DNA from 3 places in the Umezawaea sp. NPDC059074 genome. Region 3 is predicted to be linked to each of the others. Evidence: riboswitches for the same ligand, from Rfam matches in the RefSeq annotation. Region 3 holds a riboswitch; each other region holds the start of a gene.
The links. A riboswitch is a leader RNA that binds a small molecule or an ion and turns the genes downstream of it on or off. The one in region 3 is predicted to bind cobalamin.
Positions count from the first base shown of each region.

Region 1 (10,095 bases), on a different contig from region 3:
CGCGCGGCTTCGGGTCCGGCGCGGGCTCGTCGGCCTCGACGGGCACGACCACGTCGTCGGAGGCGGACACGGACACCGTCGCGGGCTTCACCCGGCGGGCGCTCTCCTGCCACCCGTGCACGGCCGACCACGCGGCCGCGGACGTCTCGGACGGGGCCTCGGTCGTCACGTCGGTGATCTCCACGACGTCCGCCACCTCGGCGCGGGCGTTGATCCGGCCCGCGCGACCGGCGCGGACCGACCACTTCGACGGCCGGGCCTTGCGCACGGGCTCGTCGGACGCCTCGACGGGCGCGTCGGACTTGCGGAACCCGGCGCCGCGCGCCCGGCTCGACGGCTTGAGCACCTTGCCCACCAGGAACAGGGTGGTGCGGTAGATCTTGTGCTCCTTCACGGCGGCCTCGAGGTCGGCGAGCGTGGTGTGCACGATCGTCTCGTCGGGCCAGGAAACCTTGTACGCCACCACGATCGGCGTCTCCTCGGGGTACCCGCCCGCGCGCAGCTTCTCGACCAGCTGGCCGGTGCGCGCGGCGGACAGGGACACCGCCATGGTGGTGCCGTGGCCCGCGAACTCCTGGAGGTGCTCGCTGCCCTCGGGGCCGGTCAGGATCAGCGACTGCGCCACGTCCGACGTCGTCAGCTCACGGCCGATCGCGGCGGCCGCGGCGGAGAACTGGGACACGCCGGGCACGACCTCCAGCTCCAGCCCGAGCCTGCCGCACGTGTCGTGGTGCTCCTGCACCTCGCCCCACAGCGACGGGTCGCCCGCGTGCAGCCGCACGACCTTGAGCCTGCCCGCCGCGGCCCGCCGGTAGACGTCCACGACCTCCTCCGGCGGCACGCGGGTGAAGTCGACCAGCTCGGCGTCGGCGCGCGCGTGCTCGCGGACGCACTCGGCGTCCACGACGCTCGGCGCCCACACGACGACGTCCGCTTCCGCGATCCGCTTCGCGCCCCGCAGGGTGAGGAGATCGGCGGCGCCGGGACCGGCGCCCACGAAGGAGATCCGACCAGACGTCACGCGTGGCTCCTGTGGGGACAGAGGGTGTTCGGGGAGATGGGGCGACCGTACCTTCCGGTCATCCGCCACTAACGAGTGGCCTCATACGGCATTTCCGCCGATGTGCACGCCCGGACGAAGCGAGCCACCGAATCGGGTGACGCCGCCGGGTGCGTGTGCAGGTATGACGCGTGCACCCCGCCCACCACGAACCCCTCGGCGACGGGCCGCCGGTCGTGCCCCCGCCACTGCCACGCCGGACTGGCGCCACTCGAAGGGGTGAGCACCGTCCGGTGGAACTCGTGCCCGGTGATCCGCTGCCCGGCCCGTGCCAGCACCGAGTCCACGGTCGCCACGGCGTCGCGGTAGCCCAGGGTCAGCTTGGCCGACATCGAGCCGTCCGCGTCCAGCACCCCGCACATCGGCACGCCGTCGAGCTTGCGGGCCAGGTACAGCAGCCCGCCGCACTCGGCGTGGATCGGCGCGCCGGACCTCGCGAGCGCCGCCACGGCCGCGCGCAGCGGCTCGTTCTGCGACAGCAGGTCGGCGTGCTGCTCGGGGAACCCGCCGGGCAGCACCAGCCCGGCCGTGCCCTCGGGCAGCTCCTCGTCGCGCAGTGGGTCCACGGTCACCACGTCCGCGCCCGCCGCGCGCAGCAGTTCGACGTGCTCGGCGTAGCCGAACGTGAACGCCGCCCCGCCCGCGATGGCGACGACCGGGGCCCCGGCGACCGCCTCCACCTCGGCGGACGCGTTCCACGGCGGCACGGCCATCGCGGGCGCGATGGCGGCCAGCCCGCGGATCGCGTCCAGGTCGACGTGCTTGGCGACGGCGTCCGCGATGGCGTCCACGGCGGCCACCGCCTCCGGCCCGTGCTCGACGGCCGTGATCAGCCCGAGGTGCCGCGACGGCAGCGAGAACGCCGGGTCGCGCGGCAGGACGCCCATGACCTCCAGGCCGACCTCGGCGCACGCGCTGCGCAGCACCTGCTCGTGCCGCTCGGACCCGACCTGGTTGAGGATCACGCCGCCGAGGCGCACGGTCGGGTCGTAGCCGCGGAACCCGTGCAGCAGGGCGGCGAGGCTGCGGGACTGGCCGCGCGCGTCGACCACGAACAGCACGGGCGCGGCCAGCAGCTTGGCGACGTGCGCCGTCGACCCGACGCCCTCGGTGTCGATCCGCCCGTCGAACAGGCCCATCACGCCCTCGACCACGGCGATGTCCGTGCCGCGCGAGCCGTGCACGAACAGCGACGCGACCTTCTGCTCCCCCACCATCACCGGGTCGAGGTTGCGGCCGGGCAGTCCCGTGGCGATGCCGTGGTAGCCGGGGTCGATGTAGTCCGGGCCGACCTTGAACGGCGCGACCCTGCTGCCGGAGCGGCGCAGGGCGGCCATCAGCCCGGTAGCCACGGTGGTCTTGCCGCTGCCCGACGCGGGCGCCGCGACCACCAGCCGATTCACCACTCGATCCCCTTCTGGCCCTTCTGCCCGTCGTCCATGGGGTGCTTGACCTTGGACATCTCCACCACCAGGTCGGCGGCGTCCAGCAGGGCGGGTGGGGCGTACCTGCCGGTGATCACGACGTGCTGGTGGCCCGGCCGGTCCCTCAGCACGGACACCACCTCGTCGACGTCCACCCAGCCCCAGTGCATCGGGTAGGTGAACTCATCCAGAACGTACAGGCCGTGAACGCCCTCGGCGATCCGCCGGGAGATCTCCCGCCAGCCCTCCAGCGCCGCGGTGGCGTGGTCCTGCTCCGTTCCCTGCTTGCGGGTCCAGGACCAGCCCTCGCCCATCTTGTGCCACTCGACCGGCCCTCCCGCGCCAGTCTCGTCGTGCACGCGGCCGAGCGCCTTGAACGCCTCCTCCTCGCCGACCTTCCACTTCGCCGACTTCACGAACTGGAACACACCGATCGACCAGCCCTGGTTCCAGCCGCGCAGGGCGAGCCCGAACGCCGAGGTCGACTTCCCCTTCATCTCGCCGGTGTGGACCATCAGCAGCGGCCGGTTGCGCCGCTGCCGGGTGGTCAGGCCGTCCTTCGGGACCGACGCGGGTTGTCCTTGGGGCACCGGGGTCTCCTAGGCGGCGCGGGCCGCGCGGACGACGCCCGCGACCTGGTCGGCGGACAGTTCTTCCAGGCGCAGGCAGGCCCCGTCGAGCGCGACGGCGACCTTGGCGGCCAGGCCGAGCCGGATCGGGCCGTGCTCGCAGTCGACGACGACGGACGCGGTGCCGTCGGCGGCCAGCAGGCCCGCGGCGCGCAGCGCGTCCCGCATCGGGTCCCCGCCCGCGCCGGTCGAGGTGGCGCGGCCGTCGGTGAGCAGCACCAGCAGCGGACGACGGCGGGGGTCGCGGAGCCGTTCGATCTCCAGGAGCCTGCGGGCCTTGAGCAGGCCGTCCGCCAACGGGGTCCGGCCGCCGGTGCGCATCCGGCGCAGCCGGGCCGCGGCCGCGTCGACCGACGTGGTGGGCGGCAGCGCGACCTCGGCGGACGAGCCGCGGAACGTGACCACGCCGACCTTGTCGCGGCGCTGGTAGGCGTCGCGGAGCAGGGAGATCACCGCGCCGCTGACGGCGGACATCCGCTGCCGGGCGGCCATCGAGCCGGAGGCGTCCACGACGAAGAGGACGAGGTTGCCCTCCTTGCCCTCGCGGACCGACAGCCGCACGTCACCGGCCTTGAGCAGCAGGCCGGGACCGGTGCGGCCGCGGGAGTTCTGGTGCGGCGCGGCGGCGGCCAGCGTGCCGACCAGGTGCAGCCCAGCACCGTCCACAGTGGACGAACGGACGACCTGGCCGGTGCGGGCGCGGGCCCGTGACCGCCTGCCGGGCGCGCCCTCGCCGACACCGGGCACCTGGAGCAGCCGGGCGCGGAACGCCGGAGCGGGCGCGGCCGGGGGCTTGTCCGACGACCCCGACCCACCCTGCTGCGGCTGCTGTTGCGGCTGCTCGGAGCCCTCGGGCGCGGGCTGACCGCCGTCGTCGGGACCGTCGGGAGGCCCGTCCGGCTCGGGCTCGTTGTCGGCGTGCTCGGCCGCCTGCTGCATGGCATCGGCGAGCTGCTCCTCCTCCAGACCCGGCTCGTCGAACGGGTCGCGGCGCTTGCGGTGCGGCAGCGCGAGCCGGACGGCGGCCTCGACGTCGGCCTCCTCCACGACGTCCGCGCCGCGCCACGCCGCGTGCGCCACGGCCGTGCGGGCCACGACCAGGTCGGCGCGCATCCCGTCCACCTCGAACGCCGCGCACACGCCCGCGATCCGGCGCAGCTCGGAGTCCGGCAGCGCCACGGTCGGCAGCGCCGCGCGAGCGGTCACGATCCGGTCGGCCAGCTCGGCGTCCGCGGCCTCCCAGCGGGCGGCGAAGCCCTCGGGGTCGGCCTCGTAAGCCAGCCTGCGGCGGATGACCTCGGTCCGGGTGGCCACGTCGCGCGAGGCGCGCACGGCGACCGTGAGGCCGAAGCGGTCCAGCAACTGCGGGCGGAGTTCACCCTCCTCCGGGTTCATCGTCCCGACCAGCAGGAACGACGCCGCGTGCGAGATCGACACGCCCTCGCGCTCCACGTGCGCGCGGCCCATCGCGGCCGCGTCCAGCAGCAGGTCCACGAGGTGGTCGTGCAGCAGGTTGACCTCGTCGACGTAGAGGACGCCGCGGTGCGCGGCCGCCAGCAGGCCCGGCTGGTAGGCGCGGACGCCCTCGGTCAGGGCGCGCTCCAGGTCCAGCGAGCCGACCAGGCGGTCCTCGGTCGCGCCGACGGGCAGCTCGACCAGCTTGGCGGGACGGCGTTCGGCGGCGTCGCCGAGGTGCGGGCCGTCCGGGCACTCGGTGTCGACCAGCGGGTCGCAGCCGAACCGGCAGCCCGGCACGACGGCCAGTTCCGGCAGCAAGGCGGCGAGGGCTCGCACGACCGTCGACTTGGCGGTGCCCTTCTCACCCCTGACCAGCACACCGCCGATACCGGGGTGCACGGCGTTCAACAGCAGGGCCAGTCGCAGGTCGTCGTGACCGACGACCGCGGAAAAGGGGAAGCGCGAGGTCATGCGGGGAGGTCCTTCCTCGGGTGTCCACGCCCGTGTCCGGGAGAAGTGACTCGGGGGTCGAGTTCCTGACTCCCGGATCTCTCCTACCCGGTCACAGTGGCGGGACCGTGCCGGATTCCCACCGGCTTCCTCGCGCACCCCTACAGCTTTCGCATCGTCGCATCCCGCTCCGCGCCTACCAACCCCTCGGCGAGTCTGATCACATCCGCGCGGGGTGGACAATCGGCCCCGTGAGCGATGAGCCGGGTGTCCTCTCGGACGCGGAACTGGTCCGCGCCGCCCAGAGCGGCGAGGTGACGGCGTTGGGGACGCTGCTGGCCCGGCACCGGGCCGGGATGCGCGCGGTCGCGCTGGGCGTCCTGGGCTACGGGCCGGACGCCGACGACGCCGTGCAGGACGCGTCGCTCACGGCGGTGAGCCGGATCGGCGACCTGCGCGATCCCGCCGCCGTGGGCCCGTGGCTGCGGATGGTCACCCGCAACGCGGGCCGGATGCGGCTGCGCGCTCCCCAGGCCGTCGCGGTCCCCGAGACGCTGCCCGCGCTCGGTCCGACGCCGGACCAGGTCGTCGAGGAGGGCGCGCTGCGGGACTGGGTGTGGCACGCGATCGGCGAGCTGTCCGAACCGCTGCGGCTGGCCGTGCTGCTGCGGCACTTCAGCGGCGTGACCTCGTACGAGCAGATCGCGGCTGCGTGCGAGGTGCCGGTCGGGACGGTGCGGAGCAGGCTGAACGCGGCCAGGACGTCCCTCGCCGACGCCCTGCTCACCACCGCCGACCTCACGCACGACGACATCGCCGAGAAGACCGAGCGGAGCAAGGCGGAGGCGCTCGACACGCTGGCCGCCGCCGAGCGCGGGGCGTTCGCCGAGGTGGTCGCGGACCGGTGGACGCCGGACGCGGAACTGCTCGCGGGCGCTGTGCGCGGCGGCGTCGGGACGATGATCGACGGGATGAACTGCGACCTCGAGGCGGGCGTCCGGCAGCGGTTCGGGGCGGCGCTCGTCAGCCGCGACCTCACGCTGTGGGAGATGGACCTGGTCAACCCGCCCGACGACCCGGACCACTGCCCGCCCGGCGTGATCTGGATGATGTCCCACCGCGGCGGCCGCTACCACCGGCTGCGCCTGTTCCACCCGGCGTGAGCGGCGTCACAGCCCTCGCACCGAACTTCTCGGCCTCCCCCGCATCGTGCTCACGTGAACCGATTCGAAGAAGTCACGACCCCGCTCACCCCCGGCACGCACACGATCACCGTCGAGGGCATCGCCCAGCGCTACCACGTGGCGGGCTCGGGTCCCGTGTGCGTCGCGCACTCCGGCGGCCCCGGCATCGCCTGGCAGTACCTGAGGTCGACCGCGCTCGAACAGCACCTCACGATGGTCTACCTGGAGCCCATCGGCACCGGCGACTCCGGCAGGCTGGCCGACCCGTCCGGCTACCACCTCGACACCTACACGCGGTTCCTGCACGCCGTCGTGGAGCACCTCGGCGTGCCGAAGGTGGCTCTGCTGGGCCATTCCCACGGCGGTTTCGTCGTGCTGCGGCACGTCCTCGAGCACGCCGACCGGGTGTCGGGCATCGTCCTGTACGACACGTCGCCGGTCACCGGCGAGGAGTTCTGGGCCGACGCCGTCGCCAACGTCACCAGGTTCGCCGAGCGCCACCAGGCACCCGAGGTCGCCGCGGCGTTCGCGCGCATCGGCTCCGACCTGGACGACGACGGCAAGACCCAGCTGGTCAAGGACCTGCTGCCCTCCTACTTCGCTGACTTCTACGGCCGGGAGGCGGAGTTCCGCCCGCTGCGCGATGGGCTGCGGGCGTACCGCGCCCCGGACCTCGGCGTCGAACCGCGACCGTTCGACGTGCGGGAGGAACTGCCGGAGATCACCGTGCCGACGCTCGTGGTGGTGGGCGCGCACGACGTCATCTGCGGCCCGCGCTGGGCGGAACTGCTGACCGCGGGCATCCCGCACGCCCAGGCGCTCGCGCTCACCGACAGCGGCCACTTCGGCCACCTCGAGCAGCCCGAGGAGTTCGAGTCCGCTGTCGTCGACCTCGTGACGAAGGCCGCGGTGCGCTAGACGGGACGCTGAGCGGCGCGCGGAACGACAGCAGGCCGAGCATCGGCGGCGGCTCGATCGCGGCGAGCCGGAGGTCGGGGAACCGGCGGGCGACCGTGCGCAGCACGACCTCGCCCTCCAACCGCGCCAGGCCCGCGCCGAGGCAGTAGTGCCTGCCGAAGCCGAACGCCAGGTGCCTGCGGGCGCCGGACCGGCCGGGGCAGAACGACTCCGGTTCGGCGAACACCTCGGGGTCCGAGCCCGTGCCCGCGAGCATCAGCAGCAGGGGCGCGCCCGCAGGCAGGTCGACGCCGGCCAGCGTCACGGGACGGCTGGTCACCCGCCGCCACGTCGTCACCGGGGGTTCGCGGCGCAGCACCTCCTCGACGCACGCGGCGGCCAGGCCGGGCTCGTCGGCGGCCAGCCGCGCCCACAGGTCCGGGTGTCGCAGCACCCGGTCCAGCAGGGTGCTGAGGAGCTGCGTCGTCGTCTCCTGGCCCGCGATCAGCAGGAAGTAGCAGAGCCCGGCGGCCTCGCGGACCGGCGTGCCGTGCTGTCGCAACGCGCTGAACAGGTCGTCGCCGTCCGGCGATGCCGCCCGGATCCGCCGGGTCAACCACTGGTGGAACTCGCCCGCCTGGACGGCCAGCTCGTGCTGGCGTTCGACGGAAGGGTTGCCCCAGAACAACTCCAGCGACGCCGTGCTCCACGCCTTGAGCGCGGGCACGTCCACGTCGGTGATCCCGAGCACCTCCATCAGCACCACGCACGGCAGGTCCCGCGCCAGGTCGGCGTGCAGGTCGGTCGGCGAGGCCAGCCGTTCCTCGCACAGCGAGGCGATCCGCGCCTCGAACCCCGCCACCCGCGCGGGCGTGAGGAACCCGGCGACCAGGCGGCGCAGGTCGGTGTGGGTGTCGGTGCCGTTGTTGGCCAGCGTCGGCGGCAGCGAGAACCCGGCGCGCGCCAGCACCCGCAGCACCGGGCGCGGGATCGGGGTCACGGCCGTCAGCGCGTTGTCCGGGTGGAACGCCTCCGGGTCCGCGAGCACGGCCCGCACGTCGGCGTACCGGCTGACCAGCCACAACCCGGTCGCCGGGTCGTGGTGGACGGGGCTGTCGGACCGCAGCCGCCGCAGGTCGGGGTGCGGATCGGCGGTGAAGTCGGCCCCGAAGAGGTCGAGCTGGGTGGTCCGCACGCCAGGACCGTATCGGGCCGGTGGGAGACTGCCGCCGTGAGCGTGAGCACAGGTGACTCGGTGTTCGACTGGATCGACACCCGCGCGGAGGCCCGCGCCAAGGCCGGACTGACCCGGCGGCTGCGGCCGCGACCGGCGTCCTCGACGGACCTCGACCTCGCGGGCAACGACTACCTCGGGCTGGCGCGGGACAAGCGCGTGACCGGGTCGGCCGCCGCCGCGGCGATGCGCTGGGGCGCGGGCTCGACCGGGTCGCGCCTGGTCACGGGCAGCACCGAGCTGCACATGGAGCTGGAGTACGAGCTCGCCAACTTCTGCGGCGCGCAGGCGGCGCTGGTGTTCTCCTCCGGCTACGCGGCGAACCTCGGCGCGCTCACGGCGTTGTCCGGGCCGGGCACGGCGATCGTGGCCGACCAGTACATCCACGCGTCGCTGATCGACGGCTGCCGCCTGTCGAAGGCGGACGTCGTCGTGGCGGGCCACTGCGACGTCCCCCAGGTCACGCACGCCCTGGCGACCAGGGGCAAGCGCCGCGCGCTGGTCGTGACGGACTCGGTGTTCTCGGTGGACGGCGACCTCGCGCCGCTGGGCGAGCTGGCCGCGGCGTGCCGGGAGCACGACTCGGCGCTGGTCGTGGACGACGCGCACGGCCTCGGCGTGCTCGGCGACGGCGGGCGTGGCGCGGTGCACGCGGCGGGCCTGGCGAAGTCGCCGGACGTCGTCACCACGATCACCCTGTCGAAGTCGCTGGGCGCGCAGGGCGGCGCGATCCTCGGACCGAGCCGGGTCATCCGGCACCTCGTGGAGACGGCCCGCAGCTTCATCTTCGACACCGGCCTCGCGCCGGGCAGCGCCGCGGCGGCGTTGACCGCGCTGAAGGTGCTGCGCGAGGAGCCGGACCGGCCCGCGCGCGTCGTCGCCGTGGCCCAGGAGCTGGCCGAACGGCTGCGCGCGGCGGGCCTGCGGGCCAGCACGCCCTCGGCCGCCGTCGTGTCCGTCCAGGCCCCGTCGGCCGAGGCCGCGTTCTCCTGGGCCGAGGCGTGCCGCACCAGCGGGGTCGTCGTCGGCTGCTTCCGGCCGCCGTCGGTGCCGGACGGCGTGTCCCGCCTCCGGCTGACCGCGCGGGCCGACCTGTCCGACGCCGACGTCGACCGCGCGGTGCGGGTGATCAGCGAGACCGGCGCATCCGCAGGTGCGGTATCCCGTCCTCGATGAACTCGTCGCCCTCGGGCACGAAGCCGAACGAGCCGTAGAAGTCGGCGATGTAGGTCTGCGCGTCCAGCACGCAGTCCACCGTGCCGACCTCGCTGAGCGCGGCCTCGACCAGTCTGCGGCTGTACCCCCGGCCGCGCGCGGCGCGCCCGGTGACGACCCGGCCGATCCGGAACGTGCGGTCGGGCTCCTCCATCAGCCGGAGGTAGGCCAGCGGCTCGGGCGCGCTGTCGACCTCCAGCCAGAAGTGCCGGGTGCCCGGTTCGAGGTCGCGGCCGTCCATGTCCCGGTAGATCGAGGACTGCTCGATCACGAAGACCTCGCTGCGCAGCCGCAGGATCTCGTACAGCTGGGCCGAGGTCAGGTCGGCCGCCCACTGCCTGCGCAGCGTTGCCGGAAACTGTGATGTTCGCACCGGGCCTGGATATCACAGCGGAACGGTTCAGAGATGTGACCGGTAGGTCGCCAGCCGGGTGTACACGCCGGGCTCGCCGGGACGCGCGCACCCCTTGCCGTAGGACACGACGCCGACGAGCTTGCCGCGCACGACCATCGGCCCGCCCGAGTCGCCCTCGCACGCGTCCTT
Region 1 is NZ_JBHYHC010000006.1:145,851-155,945, reverse strand. Features, by position in the region: gene ACFWW9_RS05135 (cobalt-precorrin-4/precorrin-4 C(11)-methyltransferase) at 1-1,021, opposite strand, end outside; gene ACFWW9_RS05130 (cobyrinate a,c-diamide synthase) at 1,090-2,466, opposite strand; gene cobO (cob(I)yrinic acid a,c-diamide adenosyltransferase) at 2,460-3,074, opposite strand; gene ACFWW9_RS05120 (putative cobaltochelatase) at 3,084-5,042, opposite strand; cobalamin riboswitch at 5,081-5,224, opposite strand; gene ACFWW9_RS05115 (RNA polymerase sigma factor) at 5,273-6,184, shown strand; gene ACFWW9_RS05110 (alpha/beta fold hydrolase) at 6,239-7,123, shown strand; gene ACFWW9_RS05105 (cytochrome P450) at 7,032-8,297, opposite strand; gene ACFWW9_RS05100 (8-amino-7-oxononanoate synthase) at 8,334-9,512, shown strand; gene ACFWW9_RS05095 (GNAT family N-acetyltransferase) at 9,466-9,924, opposite strand; gene ACFWW9_RS05090 (S1 family serine peptidase) at 9,952-10,095, opposite strand, start outside.
Region 1: it holds a riboswitch for cobalamin, as region 3 does, so the genes downstream of both, ACFWW9_RS05120 (putative cobaltochelatase) here and ACFWW9_RS27765 (ribonucleoside-diphosphate reductase subunit alpha) in region 3, are expected to answer to the same signal.

Region 2 (10,095 bases), on a different contig from region 3:
GTCGGGCTCCGCGTCCTGGTCGAAGGTAGCGCGCCCGTGCCCGCGTGACGATCTTCGTGGCGCACGTGTGTTCTTTCGTGCCGTCGGATCTGCTCGATCGTCCGGTGAACCGTTTCCCGTCCGCTCCCGTGTTGTGGGCCGAAGGCTCGGAACGACTCCGACGCCCACCCGGTCCACTTGGGAGACAACCGCCATGATCAGCAAGCGTCTTGCGTCCGTCGCCGTCCTCCTTGCGGCGGGCGCGGTTCTGCTCAGCGCCTGCGGTCCGACGAAGGGTTCCGCGTCGGCCGGCGCCCCGGAGGTCAAGGCCCCCGCGGGGAGCGCCGCCGCCGTGTCCGACACGGACGTGAAGTTCGTCGACGGATTGGCCACGGCCAACGGCGTCGAGGCGGGCACCGGCGACCTGGCCGGTCCGGGCGCCTCCCCGGAGGCGAAGGCGCAGTGGCTCCAGGTGGCGTCGGGGTCGACGTTCGAGCTGAACCCGTTGCTGTTCAACGGTCGTGGCCGGGCGATGTACCGGTTCGACAAGGACACGGCGAAGCCGTCGAAGTCCGCGTGCGAGGACGCCTGCGCGAAGACGTGGCCGCCGGTCGTGGTCGGCAAGGGCGCGACGATCTACCTCAAGGACGTGGAGAAGAAGGCGATCGGGTTCCTGGAGCGCGCCGACGGCACCCGTCAGCTGACGGTCGAGGGCTGGCCCGCGTACTTCTACAGCAAGGACACGCAGATCGGCGACGCGAACGGCCAGGGCGTGGGCGGCACCTGGTTCGGGCTGCGCCCGGACGGCGGCAAGGCGACCGCGGGCACGCCGGTGACCCGCGACGGCAGCGACAACACCGCGAACCTGTTCGACAAGAAGGACTTCGTCGACGGCAACCGGGAGAGCCTGTCCGGTCTGGACTGCCGCAACGCCTCCTCCCCGAAGGCCGCGTCCTCGGTCAAGGTCAAGGGCAAGGTGAAGCTCTGGTCCGAAAAGGACTGCAAGGGCAAGTCCCTGGTCGTGGACAAGGACATCGCGGACCTGTCGACGGTCGGCTTCGACAACGCAGTCTCGTCGGTGTTCCTCGGGTGATCTTGGCCTACGGCATCGTCGGAAGAGGTTTGGCGACGGCCGGCTTGACTTGGGGCCCCTAGATTTGAGCCTTTGTCGGGCCAAAACGGCAGGTTCAGAAGCCGCAGCCCGACAAATTTTAAGGCTCAAATCCCCCAAGTAAAGCCGGCCTCTCAACAGCAGGCACGCGCCGCCAGGCAGTCACGCAGCAGGTGTCCTGCTGCTCAAGGAGGGGCCTCGGGAACGGGGCCTCCTCGGCGTTTCAGATCCAGTACGTGCGGACCTGGTTGATGCTGTCGACCAGGTCCTGCGGCACCGGCTGGACCTCCTTGGTCGCCGTGGCGTCGAGCGTGCGCACCACGGACTTCAGCCAGCGGGTGGTGAACCGGGTGCGGCTGGCCAGCACCGGCTCGGCCTCCCTGGCGGAGGCCGCCATCGCGACCCGCAGGTCGGTCAACGACCGCGACCACGCGCCCGCGCAGTCGATCGAGTGCAGCTGGACCAGTCCGCCCTTGTCGGGCAGCGTCGCGAGGACCCGCGTGATCGCCTTGTGCAGCGGCCGGAACACCTCCGGCTCCCGCCACGGCCCGACCTCGCCGACGCGGCGGCGCAGGATCGCCCGCAGCCGTCGGTCGCCGGTCTCGGCCAACGGGTAGGCCACGCCGAGCTTCTTGCCGGGCGGGCAGTCCGTCGTGTACTCGGCGAACCTGGCGTCGAGGACCTCGCGCAGCCCGACGAGGTAGCCTCGCAGCCGGTCGACCTCGGCCTGGTCGAAGAAGCCCAGCACGAGGTGGTCGCCGACCCGGTCCCAGCAGATCATGGCCGTACGCCTTCCTCGTGGACGTGGTCTTCCCCCGAGTAGACCACCGCGCTCCGCCGACGGCCGGGAAACCGGGGATCTGTGGTCACCCGTACTCCCGGCACTGCACTTTCGCACCCTCCGGCCCTGGTCATTGCGTTGGCAACCACCCGGCTCCCACCATCCGGACGACCTCCGACCGCCTGTCGGGACTCGGCTAGGCTCGGCCCGCTGGTGGTTCGCCGATCCCCTCGGGGCGCGGCGAGGCAAGAGGGAACCCGGTGGGAATCCGGGACTGCCCCGCAGCGGTGAGCGGGAACGACCGCCGTCACGAGAGCACTGGGCCCGACGGGCCTGGGAAGCGACGGCCAGTAGGTCCACCGGTCCTCCGGTGGGTGCCCGCGAGTCCGAAGACCTGCCACCGGCACGCGCACCACCGGTGCGCGTGGAGTCCGGGACCTCGTGGGAAGGTCCGCGCGGACACGGGTGGCGCCACGCGCCGCCCCTTCTCGCGTGCCCCCACGACGGCCCGGTCTCGTCGGCACGCTCGCGAGGAGAGAGCTGTGAACACCCCCGAAATCGGGACCACCGTGCTGGGCTTCCCCAGGATCGGCCCGCGCCGCGAGCTCAAGCGCGCGGTGGAGGCGTACTGGGCGGGCCGCGCCGACGCGGACGTCCTGGCCGCGGTCGCCCGCGAGCTGCGCGCGGACACGTGGCGGGAGCTGGCCGCCGCCGGCCTCGACTCCGTGCCCGGCAACACGTTCTCCTACTACGACCACGTGCTCGACACGGCCGTGCTGTTCGACGCCGTGCCCCGGCGGTTCTGCGACCTAGGCCTGTCCCCGGTGGACACCTACTTCGCCGCGGCCCGCGGGCGGGACAGCGTGCCGCCGCTGGAGCTGACCAAGTGGTTCGACACCAACTACCACTACCTGGTGCCGGAACTGGACCCGTCGACCCGGTTCGCGCTGGTCGGGGACAAGCCTGTCGCCGAGTTCCGCGAGGCGCTCGACCTCGGCGTCCCGACCCGGCCGGTGCTCGTCGGCCCGGTGACGTTCCTGCTGCTGGCCAAGGCCTCGGCGGACGCGCCAGAGGGCTTCACGCCGCTGGACCTGCTGGACGGGCTGGTCGACCGGTACGTCGAGCTGCTGGCGGCGCTGGCCGACGCGGGCGCGGAGTGGGTGCAGCTCGACGAGCCCGCGTTCGCGGCGGACCGCACCGAGGCCGAACTGGCCGCGCTGCGCCGCGCGTACACCCGCCTCGGCGAGGCGACCGCCCGGCCCGCGATCCTGGTCGCGGGCTACTTCGGCGACCTCGGCGAGGCGCTGCCGGTGCTCGTGGAGACCCCGGTCGAGGCCGTTGCGGTCGACCTGGTCACCGCGCCCGCCGCGGTGAACCGGATCGCGGGCCTGCCGGGGCTGCGGGACAAGACGCTGGTCGCCGGGGTCGTGGACGGCCGCAACGTGTGGCGCACGGACCTCACCGCCGCGCTGGCGAAGGCCGCGACGCTGCTCGGGTCGGTCGGCTCGCTCGCCGTGTCGACGTCGTGCTCGCTGCTGCACGTGCCGTACGACCTGGACGCCGAGACGGACCTGGACCCGGCCGTCGTGGCCAGGCTGGCGTTCGCCCGGCAGAAGGTCGCGGAGGTCGTGCTGATCGGCAAGGCGTTGCGCGACAACGACACCGGGATCAGCCACGCCGCCGCGGGCGCCCCGTCGTTCGACGGCCGGGTCCGCGCCCGGATCGACGCGCTGCGCCCCGAGCACCGCACCCGCGCCCCCTACGCCGAGCGCGCCGAGGTGCAGCGGGCCCGGCTCGCGCTGCCGCCGCTCGCCACCACGACCATCGGTTCGTTCCCGCAGACCGGCGACGTCCGCCGTGCCAGGGCGGACCTCCGCGACGGCACCCTGGACGAGGCCGGGTACGCGGAGCGGATGCGCGCCGAGATCGAGCGGGTCGTCCGGTTGCAGGAGGAGATCGGGCTGGACGTGCTGGTGCACGGCGAACCCGAGCGCAACGACATGGTGCAGTACTTCGCCGAGCACCTGGACGGCTTCGCGTCGACCCGACTCGGCTGGGTGCAGTCCTACGGGTCGCGCTGCGTGCGACCGCCGATCATCCACGGCGACGTGTCCCGCCCGGAGCCGATCACCGTGGCGTGGACGTCGTACGCGCAGTCGTTGACGGCCAAGCCGGTCAAGGGGATGCTCACCGGCCCCGTGACCATCCTGGCCTGGTCGTTCGTCCGCGACGACCAGCCGCTCGGCGACACCGCCGAGCAGGTCGCGCTGGCGCTGCGCGACGAGATCCGCGACCTGGAGGCCGCGGGCATCGGCGTCGTGCAGGTCGACGAGCCCGCCCTGCGGGAACTGCTGCCGCTGCGGGCGGAGCACCGCGAGGCCTACCTGGACTGGGCCGTCGGCTCGTTCCGGCTGGCCACGGCGGGCGCGGCCACGTCCACCCAGGTGCACACCCACCTGTGCTACTCGGAGTTCGGCGACGTCATCGACGCCATCGACGGGCTGGACGCGGACGTGACCACCATCGAGGCCGCCCGGTCCCGCATGGAGGTGCTCGACGACCTGAAGGCCATCGGGTTCAGCCGCGCGGTCGGGCCTGGCGTGTACGACATCCACTCGCCGAACGTGCCGACCGAGGACGAGGTGGTCGACCTGCTGCGCGCCGCGCTGGACGCCGTGCCCGGCGAGCGCCTGTGGGTGAACCCGGACTGCGGCCTCAAGACCCGCGGCTACGCCGAGGTGGAACCGGCGCTGCGGCACCTCGTGGCCGCCGCGCACCGCGCGCGGGGCTGATCCGCTCCGAGGGGACGGCGACGCCCACCGTCCCCTCGGGGTCCACAGTGGAGTGGCGCACTTGTGCCAAGACCTCCTTGCCGCACAACGCCTTCGCGCCCCGAACGTCGGGCCTCCAGTTGAGATCGCCGGGGAAGTTCCGCTGAACCGTTCGCGACCCGCTCCCGTGTTGACGTTGTTCGAGCGACACGGAAGCACCACTCGCGAAATCGGAGAATCCCCTTGTACCGCAAACCTGTTCTGGTTCTGGCCGCCTTCGTCGCCGCGGGCGCCGCGTTCCTCTCCGCCTGCGGCTCGCAGGACGCCGCCGCGCCCACCGACCAGCCCGACGGCGTCGAGCAGGTCGACAGCGTCAAGGGCGGCCAGGTGACGCTCACCGGCACGTCGGTCCGCCTCGTCGAGGACAAGAACCTCCCGGACACCAGCGCCGCGCAGGCCCTCGGCGGCAACGACTGCGTCGACCTCGGCCGCAAGTCGCCCGCGTCCTCGCTGGAGGCCGACGGCACCATCAAGATCTGGCTCGGCCCGAACTGCACCGGCGAGTCCGCGATCGTCAAGGGCAAGGTGAACAGGCTCGGCAAGTTCGACAACTCCATCCAGTCGATCCGCTTCGCCCCGGCCAAGGGCGCGCCGACCCAGACCGCGCCCGCGCCAGTCAACAACGGCTCGAACAACGGCACCGCGCCCGGCAACACCGGCAACGCCGCGCTGACGGCGACCAGCGCGATCCTCGACAGCGGCCTGAACCTGTCCGAGCCCGACGGCTCGCAGGGCGTCAGCGGTGTCGGCTGCGTCAACGTCACGCGCCCCACGCTGGTCCGCTCCATCCAGGCGAGCGGCACGTACAAGATCTGGAAGGGCGGCGACTGCAAGGGCGAGTCCAAGGTCGTGACCGGCAACGTCAACGACCTCGGCGCGCTCGGCTTCGACCGCCAGGTCGCCTCCATCCGCTTCGCGGGCTGATCGCGGGGGACGTGTGAGAACCGCCGACACGGTGCGCCGTAGCCGCCGGGCCATTCGGGCCCGGCGGCTTCGCCGCGTCGTCGTACCGGTTCGCCTGAGCCCCGGTGGAGCACCGTTCGGGGAGGTCGTGGCCACCGGCTAGGTTCGAGGCATGAGCGTGCTGTGGGGTGGGGACGAGCTGGACCTGGACGCCTACTTCGCCCGGATCGGGTACGAGGGCGACCGGCGACCGACCGCGGCGGTGCTGCGCGCGGTCCAACGCGCCCACGTCACGGCGATCCCGTGGGAGAACCTGGACATGGTCCTGGCCCGCCCGGTCGACCTGGCACTGGAACCGTTGCAGGCCAAGCTGGTCCGGGGCGGCCGGGGCGGCACCTGCTCCGAGCACACCACCTTGTTCGCCGCGGCCCTGGACCGCCTCGGCTTCTCGTTCACCGGGATGCAGGGCCGGGTCCGCCTGGGCTCCACCGAGATCCGCCCGTCGAGCCACAACGTGCTCCGGGTCGTGGCGGACGACCGCGTGTGGCTCTGCGACGTCGGCTTCGGCAGCAGCCCGCTGGAACCGGTGGAGCTGGCCGACGGCGCGGAATCCACCCAGGACGCCTGGCGCTACCGCTTGTCCAGTGACGCGGGGGAGTGGGTCCTGCACTCCTGGCGCGACGGCCGGTGGCTGGACGTCCACGCCTTCACCGAGACCCGCCGCTACCCGATCGACTTCGCGGTGACCAACCACTACATGGCCACCCACCCCCGGTCCCTGTTCCACGGCCGCGTGATGGCGCAGCAGATGGCCGCGAACTCCTTGACCGTGCTGGAGAACACCCGCCTGACCACCCACCGGCCGGGGGAGGAGCGGGTGGACGTGGAACTTGGGGTCGACGAGGTGGTCGGGGCGTTGGCCGACGTGTTCGGCGTGGTGCTGGACGAGGTCGACGCCAAGGTCGTGCGCGAAGTGCTCTCCGCCCACTTCAACGTATAGCCGACCGGGGGGCTTGCCGCAAGACCCCGTGCGTGCTCCAGAATTGCCCGCCTTGACGCCAGGACGTGGGGAAACGGGGATTCTTGTGCGTGTTCTGCTGACGACGTGGGGTTCTCGCGGGGACGTCGAGCCGCTGGCCGGCTTGGCGGTGGCCCTGCGCGATCTCGAGGCGGAGGTCCGGGTGTGCGCGCCGCCGGACGACGACTTCGCGGCACTGCTGGACCGGGTCGGCGTGCCGCTCGTGCCGCTGGGGCCGACGGTGCGCTCGGTCGTGGCGGGCACCCGGCCGCCGACCGCCGACGACGCGTTCCGCCTGGCCGCCGACCTGGTCGCCGCGCGGTTCACCGTGCTGGGCGAGGCCGCCGAGGACTGCGACGTCGTGGTGGCGACCGGTCTGCTGCCCGCCGGGGCGCGGGACGTGGCCGAGAAGCGGGGGATCCGCTACGTGTACGCGTGCTTCCACCTCGCGGGCCTGCCGTCCCGGCACTTCCGCCCCGGTCGGCGTCCGGGGACGCCGTCCTCGCCCGACGAGACCGACCACCGCGTCCTGTGGGAGGAGGACGCCCAGCGGGTGAACGCCCTGTACGGCCCGGCCCTCGCGGCCCACCGTGTGGCACTCGACCTGCCCCCGGTGGACAACGTCCGCGACCACGTCTTCACCGACCACCCGTGGCTCGCGGCCGACCCGCTGCTGTGCCCGTCGAAGGGCATGACGGATCTCGACGTCGTGCAGACCGGCGCGTGGATCCTCCCCGACGACCGCCCCCTGCCGGACGACGTCGAGGCGTTCCTGGCCGCGGGCCCGCCCCCGGTGTACGTGGGCTTCGGCAGCATGGCCGCCTACGCGCCCCGTGACGTGGCCAGGTCGGCCATCGAAGCGGGCCGCGCCCACGGCCGCCGGATCGTGCTCGGCAGCGGGTGGGCGGGCCTGGAGACCATCGACGACGCCGACGACTGCCTCGTCGTGGGGGAGGTCAACCAGCAGGCGCTGTTCAGCCGGGTGGCCGCCGTCGTCCACCACGGCGGCGCGGGCACCACCACGACAGCCGCCCGAGCCGGAACGCCCCAGGTCGTGATCCCCCTGATCGCGGACCAGCCGTACTGGGCCGCGCGGGTGACCGACCTGGGCATCGGCACCACCCACGACGACCCGACCCCGACGTCCCTGTCCACCGCCTTGACCACGGCACTGGCCCCGGAGACGGCGGCACGGGCCAGGACCGTCGCGGCCTCGATCCGCTCCGACGGGGCGGCGGTGGCCGCGAAGCTGCTGCTCGACGGGCCGGCCTGACGTCGTCGGGGGCGCGGCTTCGTGAGCCGCGCCCCCGACGACGGACCCGGTCAGGGTGCGGTGAGGGGGCTGTCCAGGCCGTCGGGGGAGGTGCGGGGGGTGAGGCGGCTGTCCGCGGGGACGGTGGCGGGGAAGCCGAGCACGGCGAGCCTGCCGTTCACGCCGTTGCCCGCGTTGCAGTCGGTGGTGCACGGGGTGGGCGGGTTGGCGACCTCGGTGGCGTCCTCACCGGTGACCATGCCCATCCGGCCTCCGCTGGCCACGTCCCACACGCTCGTGGCGCCGCAGTGGTCGCGGGTCTCGGACAGGCCGAGCGGGTTCGTGAAGTCGGGGCCGCAGGACGCCTGCCGGACGCGCGTGGCGACCTGGGCGCTGTCGCGGAGCACCAGTTTCGGCGCCGCGTCGGAGCCGATGTTCACCCGCGGGGTCACCTGCACGCAGAACTGCGACGGCGGGCCTGCCGTGACGCTGGTGCACTCCGAACCGAGGAACTGGCCCAACTGGGCGCGGAACGCCGGGTTGTCGTAGTAGAAGGCGTTGTCCGCCAAGGTGTGCACGATCCGCGTGCGGGTGCCGTCCGCCCGTTCCGGCTCCATCTGGAAGATCCCGCCCTGCGCGCAGTCCTTCGCGGTGATCTTCATGCTCACCCCGGAGCCCGCCCGGCCGATCTCCACGGTCTCCTTGCGCACCCGCAGGTCGATGCCGCCGGTCAACGCCAGCCCGCGGTGGTCCGGCACCTTGCTCGCGTACACCGGGGTCGCCACGCCGCCGGTCATGTCGCCCACGTTCGGGCTGCCGGTGAAGGCGTAGTCGTAGATCCCGAGCGTGGCCGGGTCCACGTCGAACCTGGTGTACCTGCCCTGCACGGTGAACCGGCCCGCGGGCGCGGGCACGGTGCCGCGGAACTCCGACGCCCCGCTCTTGCCCAGGACGGTGAACCCGCCGCCGTCGCAGAACTTCGAGCTCGCCGCCGACGCCGCGGGCACGGCCACCAGGGGCAGGGCGAGCAGGAACACCGCGAGAATCCGTTGTGGGGACACGGAAGCACTCCTCAGTCCGGGACGCCGTGGTGACGTCGCGGCACCCCACTATGCCCCAGATCGTTCAACCTTCAACCAAACGAGACGACGCGAAGGGGTCAGCAGACGCAGAACTCGTTGCCCTCCGGATCCGCCATCACGACGTGGTGCCCCTCGGCGACCCACAACGTCCGCGCGCCCGCCTCCGTCAGCACCGCCACCCGGTCCAGCACCCGCGCCCACCGCTCCTCGTCCGTCCCCTGCCCGGACACCCGGATGTCCAGGTGCAGCCGGTTCTTCGCGGTCTTCGGCTCCGGCACCTCCAGCAGCGACAACCGCGGCCCCACGCCCGTCGGGTCGTGCAGCCACGCCCCGCCGCCCTCGTCGTCCTCGGGCAGGTCGAACGAGGCCAGCCACTCCTCGCGCGTCGCGAAGGGCGGGGGCGGTGGCTCGTCCTCGTAGCCCAGCGCCAGTTTCCAGAACGCCGCCATCACCGCGGCGTTCGCGCAGTCGAACGTCAACCCGATCGTCATGACAGCAACCTACGCCGGGTACGTGTGCACCTCGGTGGCTTTCAGCGCCGCCCACAGCCGCACGCCCGGCACCAGCCGCAGTTCGGCCACCACGGCCGTCGTCACGTCGACCAGCACCGGCGGTTCCCCGGCCAGCCGCACCCGCACGGTGTGCGCGTGCTGCTCGACCCCCACCACCACGACCTCCCACGTGTTGCGCGGGCTCCCCGTCGGCCGAGTCGGGTGCAGGCTCACCGCGGAGGGCGGGAACGCCACGTGCACGGCCCCGGACACCGGCTCGGCGACCGTCAACGACCCGCCGTCGTCCAGCGCCACCACCGACCCGGACCCCGTGCCCCGGTACAGGTTCAGCCCCACCAGTTGCGCCACGTACTCGGTCCGCGGCTGCCGGGCGACCTCGGTGGGCGACCCCGTCTGCACCACCCGGCCCCGCTCCACGATCACCAGCCGGTCGGCCAGCACCATCGCGTCCAGCGGGTCGTGCGTCACCAGCAGCGTCCGCCCGGTGTACTCCTCCAGGTGCCGCCCCAGTTCCGTGCGCACCAGCAGCCGGTTCCCGGCGTCCAGCGCCGCCAGCGGCTCGTCCAGCAGCAGCACCGACGGCGCCGTCGCCAACGCCCGCGCCAACGCCACCCGCTGCGCCTGCC
Region 2 is NZ_JBHYHC010000002.1:193,540-203,634, forward strand. Features, by position in the region: gene ACFWW9_RS01685 (hypothetical protein) at 194-1,072, shown strand; gene ACFWW9_RS01690 (hypothetical protein) at 1,314-1,871, opposite strand; cobalamin riboswitch at 2,069-2,288, shown strand; gene metE (5-methyltetrahydropteroyltriglutamate--homocysteine S-methyltransferase) at 2,414-4,663, shown strand; gene ACFWW9_RS01700 (hypothetical protein) at 4,886-5,626, shown strand; gene ACFWW9_RS01705 (arylamine N-acetyltransferase) at 5,778-6,605, shown strand; gene ACFWW9_RS01710 (glycosyltransferase) at 6,691-7,896, shown strand; gene ACFWW9_RS01715 (hypothetical protein) at 7,947-8,936, opposite strand; gene ACFWW9_RS01720 (VOC family protein) at 9,035-9,448, opposite strand; gene ACFWW9_RS01725 (ABC transporter ATP-binding protein) at 9,458-10,095, opposite strand, start outside.
Region 2: it holds a riboswitch for cobalamin, as region 3 does, so the genes downstream of both, metE (5-methyltetrahydropteroyltriglutamate--homocysteine S-methyltransferase) here and ACFWW9_RS27765 (ribonucleoside-diphosphate reductase subunit alpha) in region 3, are expected to answer to the same signal.

Region 3 (10,095 bases):
CGCCCGTAGGCGATCTCCAGCTCACACCCCTCGACCAGCATCGTCCGGATCTCCTCCTGGAACTTGTCGGTCCACAGGTGGGGGTTCTCGATCTTGATCTGGTTGATCGCGTCGATCCCGAAGTTCAGGTGGATCGACTCGTCCCGCAGGATGTACTGGTACTGCTCCGCGATCCCCACCATCTTGTTGCGCCGCCCCAGCGACAGGATCTGCGCGAACCCGGTGTAGAACCACATGCCCTCGAACACCACGTAGAACGCCACCAGGTCCCGCAGGAACGCCTGGTCCTTCTCCGGCGTCCCGGTCGAGAACGACGGGTCCTCCAAGTGCTGCGTGTACTTCAACGCCCACGCGGCCTTGTCGGTGATCGACGGGATCTCCCGGTACATGTTGAACAGCTCGCCGTCGTCCAACCCCAACGACTCGCAGATGTACTGGAACGTGTGCGTGTGAACGGCCTCTTCAAAGGCCTGTCGCAGTAGGTACTGCCTGCACTCGGGGTTCGTCAGGTGTCGGTAGACGGCCAGCACGATGTTGTTGGCCACCAACGACTCCGACGTCGCGAAGAACCCGAGGTTCCGCTTGATCGCCCGGCGCTCGTCCTCCGTCAGCCCGTCGGCCGACTTCCACAGCGAGATGTCCGCCTGCATGGACACCTCGGTCGGCATCCACGCGTTGTTGCACCCGGCCAGGTACTTCTCCCACGCCCAGTGGTACTTCAACGGCAGCAGTTGGTTCACGTCGGCGCGGCAGTTGATCATCGCCTTGTCGTCGACGCTGACACGGGCCGCGCCCACCTCGATGGGACTGGCGCTGTCGAACAGGTCCGAGCTCACTGGCAGGCCTCGCAATCGGGGTCGATGATCGAACAGACAGCCGCGCCGGCGTCGGCGATGATCACCGGAGCCGTGACGACAGGGGCGACAGGAGCGGCGGGGACCGACACGGGCGACACCGCGTTCAACTTCCCGTCCGTCCCCTTCAGCGTCGACTTCTCCACGTGCGTGGCGCTCTGCGACCGCAGGTAGTACGTGGTCTTCAGCCCGCGCACCCACGCGAGCTGGTACAGCTCGTCGAGCTTCCGCCCGCTGGGCTGGTCGATGTACAGGTTCAGCGACTGCGCCTGGTCGATCCACTTCTGCCGCCGGGCCCCGGCCTCGATCAGCCACTTCGAGTCCAGCTCGAACGCCGTGGCGTACAGCGCCTTCAGGTCGGCCGGGATCCGCTCGATCGGCGACAGGCTCCCGTCGTAGTACTTGAGGTCGCTCACCATGACCTCGTCCCACAGCCCGCGCGCCTTCAGGTCCCGGATCAGGTCCGGGTTCACCACGGTGAAGTCGCCGGACATGTTCGACTTCACGTACAGGTTCCGGTACAGCGGCTCGATCGACTGGTTCACGCCGCAGATGTTCGCGATCGTCGCCGTCGGCGCGATGGCCATCACGTTGGAGTTGCGCATCCCCACGGCGAGCACCCGCGCCCGCACCGAGTCCCAGTCCAGCGTGGACGAGCGGTCCAGCTCCAGGTCCGCGCCGCGGGTCGAGGCCAGCAGCGCGATCGAGTCGAACGGCAGGATCCCCCGCGACCACAGCGAACCCTCGTAGGACTCGTACGCCCCGCGCTCCGCGGCGAGGTCGGCCGACGCGGAGATCGCGTAGTAGCTGATCTCCTCCATGCTGCGGTCCGCGAACTCGACGGCCGCGGTCGACCCCATCGCGATCCGCTGCGCGAACAGCGCGTCCTGGAACCCCATGAGCCCCAGGCCGACCGGCCGGTGCCGCATGTTCGCCCGACGGGCTTCCGGGATCGTGTAGTAGTTCACGTCGATCACGTTGTCGAGCATCCGCACGGCGGTCCGCACGGTCTTCTCCAGCCGCGCGCTGTCGATCCCGTCGGGACCGGTGTGCTGGGCCAGGTTGACCGACCCGAGGTTGCACACCGCGACCTCGTCGAGGTTCGTGTTCAGCGTGATCTCGGTGCACAGGTTGGACGAGTGCACGACGCCGGAGTGCTGCTGCGGCGAGCGCAGGTTGCACGGGTCCTTGAAGGTGATCCACGGGTGCCCGGTCTCGAACAGCATGGTCAGCATCCGCCGCCACATGTCCGCGGCCTTGAGCCGCCGGAACACCTTGACCTCGCCGCGGTCCGCCGCCGCCTCGTACTCGCGGTAGCGCGCGGCGAACGCGTCGCCGAACAGGTCGTGCAGGTCCGGCACCTCGTCGGGGGAGAACAGCGTCCAGTCGCCGCCCGAGCGGACCCGGCGCATGAACTCGTCCGGCACCCAGTTCGCCGTGTTCATGTCGTGCGTGCGGCGGCGCTCGTCGCCGGTGTTCTTGCGCAGGTCGAGGAACTCCTCGACGTCGATGTGCCACGTCTCCAGGTACGCGCACACCGCGCCCTTGCGCTTGCCGCCCTGGTTCACCGCGACGGCCGTGTCGTTGGCGATCTTCAGGAACGGCACGACGCCCTGCGACTTGCCGTTGGTGCCCTTGATGTGCGCGCCGATGCCGCGGACCGGCGTCCAGTCGTTGCCCAGGCCGCCCGCGAACTTCGACAGCAGCGCGTTGTTGCTGATCCCGTGGAAGATGCCCTGGAGGTCGTCGTCCACCGTCGTGAGGAAGCACGACGAGAGCTGCGGGCGCGTGGTCCCGGCGTTGAACAGCGTGGGCGTGGAGCACATGAAGTCGAACGACGACAGCAGCTCGTAGAACTCGATCGCCCGCGCCTCGCGGTCGTCCTCGCGCAGCGCCAAGCCCATGGCCACGCGCATGAAGAACGCCTGCGGCAGCTCGTAGCGGTTCTCGTCGCTGTGCAGGAAGTACCGGTCGTACAGGACCTGCATGCCGAGGAACTGGAACGCCAGGTCGCGGTCGGGCAGCAGCGCCGCGCCGAGCCGGGCCAGGTCGAACTCCTCCAGCAGCGGGTCGAGCTGCCCCAGCTCGACGCCCCGCCGCACGAAGGACGCGAAGTACTCCGGGTACCGCACGGACATCTCCGCGTGGTTGGCCTCGTCGTCCTTGCCGGCCAGGAACGACAGCGCCTCGCGGCGCAGCTTGTCCAGCAGCAGCCGGGCGCTGACCAGCGAGTAGTCCGGGTCGATCTCGACCATCGTGCGCGCGGACATCACCGGCGCCACGGCCAGCTCGGCGCGGCTGATGCCGTCGTACAGGTTGCGCCGCGTCTCGGCCAGCACGGTCTCCGCGGACGTCGCGGGCAGCCCGGCGCACGCCTCGGAGATCACCAGCGCGAGCCGGTCGAAGTCCAGCGGCTCGACCCGGCCGTCCGGGAACCTCACGGTCAGCGCGGGCCGGACCTCGGCGGCGGGCTGCTCGGCGGTCCGGGCCTTGGCGTGCTCCTCGCGGTACAGCACGTACGCGCGGGCGACCTTGTGGTGGCCGTCGCGCATCAGCACCAGCTCGACCTGGTCCTGGATCTGCTCGATGTGCACCCCGCGATCCGGCCCGGCCTGCCTGCGCAGCTTCTCCTCGACCTGCCGGGTCAGGTCCGCGACCAGCTCGCGCACCCGCTGCGACCCGGCGGCCTCGGCGCCCTCGACGGCGTGGAAGGCCTTGGCCACGGCGGTGGCGATCTTGGTCGCGTCGAACGGCGACACCGTGCCGTCGCGGCTGATCACCGGGACTTGAACGGGTGTTTCGGTGGGGGACATGACTCTCCGCGGGTGGTGTTCGGGCAGGTGGCATCGCCCGGCGAGCAGCGCTCGACGGTCGGAAACTCGGGGGTGCGCGGAGAGTCAGCCGTCCGGGCTGGAGTGCGACATCACGGCTCTCTCCTCGCGAGCTCGGTGGACACCCGGAGAACCGCGGGGGAGCTACGCGCAGGCAGCACGGCAGGAGGCGCCGTGAGCCGTCCGCGCGCGCCCTCCCTCGGGGCACCGGGGTAGTGCACGCGGTCGCGTGCACGCTGGTGGCAGGTCTTCGGACTCGCGGGCACTCCGGCTCTCGCCGGCGGACCTACTGGCCGTCGCTTCCCGGACTCGCGTCCAGTGCTTCATGACGGCGGTCGTTCCCGCTCACCGCTGCGGGGCAGCTCCGGATTCGCACCGGATTCCCTCTTGCCTCACCACCGGGTGGACCGGAGGTGAACCATCAGCGCGTTGGATACTACATGTGGGGGTGGGGTTCGCCGCGCAGCCCAAGATGGTCTTTGTTGCCCAGGTCATGCGATAAGGTGAAAGTGCAGGGTGACCGGCGGGGGGAGTGCGACGAATGGGTGACGGGGAACCCTCGGCCCCGCGTGTCGCGGCCACCGCCGCCGGGGCGCTCGCGGTGGGGTCCCTGGCCGTCGGCCCGGCCGTCCCGTGGCTCACCGGAGCGCTCGCCGTGGCCGCCGTCGTGGTCTTCCGGCTGGCCAGGCGTTCCTGATGGTTTGCTGAATCACGGAACCCCGTGTCCGGTCCGGGCGTTTTGCCGGTCGTGACGACCGCAGAGCTGACGAGACCGAGCGCCCTTCCCCGCGTGGTCGCCGTGGCGGGCCTGACCGCCGTCCTGACGACCGTCGCGATGATCGGCGCGCTGGACCTGCGCAACGCGCTGGAGGCCCCCGCCGAGCTGCGCCGCACGATCAGCCAGTACGGCCTCGGCGCGAACGCGTGGGTCTTCGAGGTGGCCGTGTCGCTGCTCGCCGCCGGGTCGCTGGTGATCGCCGCCGTGCTCGTGCGCCGCGGTGTCACCCGCTGGTTCTCCACCGGCGCCGTCGCGCTTTCGTTGTGGTCGTTGGGTTTGGCGCTCGTGGTGGCGTTCCCGAAGCAGGACTGGTCGCTGCCGTCGACGTCGGCGAGCGGCGGCATCCACCGGGCGGCGAGCCTGCTCGCGTTCGTGAGCCTGCCGATCGCGATGATCGCGCTGGCCCGCCCGTGGCTGCGGGACCCGACGTGGGGCGGCCACGCCCGGTGGACGCTGGGGTTCGGCGTCCTGTCCGTGCTGGCGTTCTCGCCCCTGCTGTACGCCGTTCTCGTGCACGCCTCCGGTGGCACCGCGTGGTGGCGGGTGTTCCCGATCGGGTACGTCGAGCGGATCCTGGTGTTCACGGAGGTGATCGCCGTCCTGGTCGCCGGGTTGTGGGCCCTGGGAGCGGCGAACCGCCCTAAACTCGGGGCATGGCAACGTGGGGAGACCTCGCGGCGTACGTCCGCGACCAGTACGACGTGATCTCGGAGGACTCCGACGAGATGCGGATCCTGTACGGCTTCGAGCACCTGGACGAGGAGGACGAGCGCACCCAGGTCGTCATCCTGGTGCGCGAGGTGCTGGACGCGAAGCACGAGTGGGTGCAGATCGCCTCCCCCGTGGGCCTGGCCGCCAAGTGCGACCTGCGCGCGCTGCTGGAGGAGGTCGGCCGGTCCTCGATCGCGTCCGGCGCGGCGATCATGGGGGAGCACGTGGTGCTGCGGCACTCGCTGCCGTTGGAGACGCTGGACATCCACGAGTTCGTCGAGCCGCTGTCGCTGCTCGCGGGCACCGCCGACCAGATCGAGGAGATCTTCTTCGGCGGCGACAACTACTGATGCGTCCGTTCGGCCCCGTCTGACGGGGGTGCGGACCGGGTACCCGTCCGGGTATGAGACTTCCCTGGCGGTCCGGTTCGCGGTGGCTCTTCCGCGGGGTCGTGGCGGTGTGCCTGGTCGTCGTGGCCGCCGCCGCGCTCCAGATCGTGGGCGTGCTGCCCAAGCTCAACCCGTTCGGCACCGACACGGTCGACCGCAGCCAGCCCGCGCTGCTGCGGTCGATCCGCGACCTGAGCCAGTACCACGCCGCCTCCGGCGACTACCAGGTCGTGATCGACATCGAGAAGGACGTGCGGTTCGTCCCGGACGTCCTGGCCGGGTCGCGGACCCTGTTCGTCTCCGCCGGGTCCGTCAACGCCTACGTCGACTTCGGCGGGCTCGCGGAGAACGCGATGGTGGTGTCGCAGGAGAAGAAGACCGTCGACATCGCGCTGCCGAAGCCGCGGCTGGACAAGCCGAACATCAACCACGAGCGCAGCTACGTGTTCGCGCAGGAGCGCGGGCTGTTCGACCGGCTGAACAGCGTCGTGCAGACCGCCGACCAGCAGCAGTTCTACGTCGCGGCGGAGCAGAAGATCTCCGACGCGGCCAAGGAGTCGAACCTGGAGGCCAAGGCCACCGAGAACACGCAGAAGATGCTCGTCGGGCTGTGCGGAGCGCTGGGGTTCGAGGTCCACTTCGTGGACGCGCCCAAGACATGAGTTAGGCTAGCCTTACTCAAACTTCTCCGCGCAAGGGTGAACCGTGTTCGAGTCCATGACAGTGCAGGTCCGTGCGGGTCTGGGCGAACGGCGGTTGACGGCCGCGGTTCGGGACGTCTTCGACCGGCACGACGAGTTGCGCGAGCACGGCGCGACCTTCGGCGTTCGGCGGATCTCCACCCGCGGGCTGGCCGGTCAAGCCCTGGTCGACCGCACCGCCGCCGAGGTCGCGGCCGTCGCCGCGGAGTCGGACCTGGCTCTGTTCCGGGTGTTGTGGCTCGACGCGGGGCCGGACCGGTCCGGGAAGCTCGTGCTGCTGATGCACCGCCGCGTGATGGCCGCGGTGCCGTGGCACGTGCTGCTGTCGGAGCTGGTCTCGGCGTGGAACAAGGGGACCGCGGCCGCGGACCTGGCGGGCGCGTTCGACCGCTAAGTCCGAATTGGGCGTTGACGGGGGCCCTCGGGTGATGGTGAGATGCTGAGCACACTGATAGGAAAGTTTCTTAACCAATCAGGCTGCCGCCACCTGATCATCCGTACCCGAGTGGGAGGCTCCCTGTGGCTATCCGTCCCCGATGGCTCGGTGTAGCGGCACTGTCCGCGGCACTGATCACCCCGATAGCGCCCGCCTTCGCGGCGCCCGCAACCCCTGCGGTGGCAGGCGGTGTGGGCGCTTCGGCGGTCACCGAGTACCAGGCGGAGAGCGCGACCATCACCCAGGGCGTCGTCGAGTCCAACCACGCCGGCTTCACCGGCAGCGGATTCGTCAACGTCGACAACGTGGTTGGCAGCGCCGTCGAGTTCACCGTCACCGCCCCGTCCGCGGGCGCGGCGACGCTGAGCTTCCGGTACGCCAACGGAACCACCGCCACCCGGCCGGTGGACGTCACCGTCAACGGTTCCCTGGCCGTGGACGAACTGGCGTTCGCGAGCACCGGGGTGTGGACGACCTGGTCCACGAAGACCGCCTCGGTGCAGCTGGCCGCGGGCGTGAACAAGATCAAGGCGACCTCGACGTCCGCGAACGGCGGACCGAACTTCGACCGGCTGGACGTCTCCACCGGCGGCACCGACCCGGAGCCGCCGACCGGCACCCGTCCGGCGGAGATCAACGGACAGCTGCACGTGTGCGGCGTGAAGCTGTGCAACCAGTACAACAAGCCCATCCAGCTGCGCGGGATGAGCACGCACGGCATCCAGTGGTACGCGAACTGCATCAAGCCCGCCTCGCTGGACGCGTTGGCCACCGACTGGGGCGCCGACATCCTGCGGATCGCGATGTACGTGCAGGAGGGCGGCTACGCGTCCGACCCCCGCAAGTACACCGACCTGGTGCACGGGTACATCGAGGAGGCCACCAAGCGCGGGATGTACGCGCTGGTCGACTGGCACCAGCTGACGCCGGGCGACCCGAACGCGAACACGGCGTTGGCGAAGACGTTCTTCACGGAGATCGCCTCGCGGCACAAGAACAAGACGAACATCATCTACGACATCGCCAACGAGCCCAACGGGGTCACGTGGGCGAAGATCAAGTCGTACGCGGAGACGATGATCCCGGTGATCCGGGCTCAGGACCCCGACGGCGTGGTGTTCGTGGGGACGCACGGGTGGGGATCGTTCGGGATCTCCGACGGGCGCACCGAAGCGGACATCATCAACAACCCGATCAACTCGACGAACTTCATGTACACGTTCCACTTCTACGCGGCGTCGCACGGGGACGAGTACTTCAACTCGCTGTCGCGCGCGGCGGACCGGATCCCGATCTTCATCACGGAGTTCGGGACGCAGACGGCGTCGGGCGACGGCGGGAACAACTTCACGCAGTCGGCGAAGTACCTGGACTTCTTGGCGCAGAAGAAGATCGGGTGGACGAACTGGAACTTCTCGGACGACTTCAGGTCCGGGGCGGTGTTCAAGACCGGGACGTGCGCCGGGAACTCGTTCTCGGGGACCGGGGTGCTGAAGCCCGCCGGGGTTTGGGTGCGCGACCGGATGCGCACGCCTGACGACTTCCCGACCAGCTAGAGGTTTTTGGTTGAGCTAGAGCCTTGGGCCCGTCCGGACTTCCGGGCGGGCCCAAGGGCTGTCAAGCTGTAGGCCTTCGTGGTCAGGTGATCGGCCAGGAGTGGACGGGTTCGTTGGTGTGCATGAGGTCCCGGTAGGTGCGGAGCATGAGTCGCAGTGCTTCCACCCGGTCCAGGCTGGTGTTGTCGTAGTGGCGGTGGAAGGCCCGTGACTGCCAGGTGGCTCCGTTGACACCGGTGAGGCAGCGCTGTTCGACCACGCCCAGCAGCCTGTCGCGTTCCTTCGGGTCCACGCCCCAGCGGTCCAGGCCGTCGTAGGCCATGGGGAGCAGGCGGCGCAGGACCAGTTCCGCCACCGGGACCGTTCCCAGGCCCGGCCAGTACACCTGGGCGTCGATGCCGTTCTTCGCACCCGCGAGGAAGTTCTCCTCCGCCGCGCTGAAGGACATCTGGGACCACAGTGGACGTTCGCTCTCCGCCAGCACCCTGACCAGGCCGTAGTAGAAGGCCGCGTTCGCCAGCGTGTCCACGACTGTGGGGCCCGCCGGGAGGGTGCGGTTCTCCACGCGCAGGTGGGGCTTGTCCTTCACGACGTCGTACACCGGGCGGTTCCAGCGGTACACGGTTCCGTTGTGGAGGCGCAGTTCCGAGAGGGTCGGGGTGTCGCCCCTGTCGATGACCTGGAGCGGGTCTTCGGGGTCGACGATCGGGAGCAGGGCCGGGAAGTAGCGGACGTTCTCCTCGAACAGGTCGAAGATCGAGGTGATCCAGCGTTCGCCGAACCAGACCCTCGGGCGGACTCCTTGTTCCTTGAGCTCGTCGCCTCGGGTGTCCGTGGACTGCTGGAACAGGGCGATCCTGGTTTCCCGCCACAGCTCCTTGCCCAGGAGGAACGGGGAGTTCGCGCCCACCGCCACCTGGACGCCCGCGATCGTCTGCGCGGCGTTCCAGTAGTCGGCGAACTGGTCCGGGCTCACCTGGAGGTGGAGTTGGGTGCTGGTGCAGGCGGCTTCCGGGACGATGGAGTCCGCCGTCATGTTGAGGCGTTCGATGCCGTCGATCGAGATTTGCAGGTCCTCACCGCGTGCGGCGAGGACCTGTTCGTTGAGGAGCGCGTACCTCGGGTTGACCGAGAGGGCGTCGATGGCCATGTGCTCCGCCCGGAGCGTGGGCAGGATGCCGATCATGGTCATGTGGGCGCCGACCTCGCGGGCCTTGTGCTCGGCCTCGTTGAGGCTGTCGCGGACCGTGTCCTCGAACGCGGTGATGCCGCCGCCCGCCAACTGCCGCGGGGCGACGTTGATCTCGAGGTTCCACTGGCCGAGTTCGGTGACGAAGTCGGGGTCGGCGATGGCCTCCAGGGCCTCGGCGTTGCGCATGGCGGGGTCGCCCTGCTCGTCGACGAGGTTGAGCTCGATCTCCAGGCCGGTCATCGGCTTCTCGAACTCGAACCGGGACTCGCGGAGCATCCGGGCGAACACGTCCAGGCAGCGCCTGACCTTCGTGCGGTACCTGGTGCGGTCCTCGCGGGTGAACTCGTGGCGGGCTACGTCGTCACCCATGGCGACTCCTCACGGTCGTGGCACCCGGACACTGTGCACCAGGAGACGGTCAGGCGGGTACCGCGATCGAGGTGATCACAAACCCGTCCCTGGCCAGCCAGCGCCCGGTGAACCCGGTCAGGGGTTCTCCGTCCACTATCGGTGCTTCGATGAGGATCCGTGCGGTGAACGTGCCCGCGTCGGGGTCGATGGTGACGTCGGCGTCCTCGAAACCCAGCCACAGGCGGGTGATCGGGAACCACGCCTTGTAGACGGACTCCTTGGCGCTGAACAGCAAG
Region 3 is NZ_JBHYHC010000069.1:28,146-38,240, forward strand. Features, by position in the region: gene ACFWW9_RS27760 (ribonucleotide-diphosphate reductase subunit beta) at 1-836, opposite strand, end outside; gene ACFWW9_RS27765 (ribonucleoside-diphosphate reductase subunit alpha) at 833-3,667, opposite strand; cobalamin riboswitch at 3,909-4,123, opposite strand; gene ACFWW9_RS27770 (hypothetical protein) at 4,227-4,382, shown strand; gene ACFWW9_RS27775 (DUF998 domain-containing protein) at 4,434-5,168, shown strand; gene ACFWW9_RS27780 (hypothetical protein) at 5,117-5,524, shown strand; gene ACFWW9_RS27785 (DUF4230 domain-containing protein) at 5,578-6,225, shown strand; gene ACFWW9_RS27790 (hypothetical protein) at 6,281-6,658, shown strand; gene ACFWW9_RS27795 (cellulase family glycosylhydrolase) at 6,892-8,256, shown strand; gene ACFWW9_RS27800 (glutamate--cysteine ligase) at 8,339-9,817, opposite strand; gene ACFWW9_RS27805 (4'-phosphopantetheinyl transferase) at 9,867-10,095, opposite strand, start outside.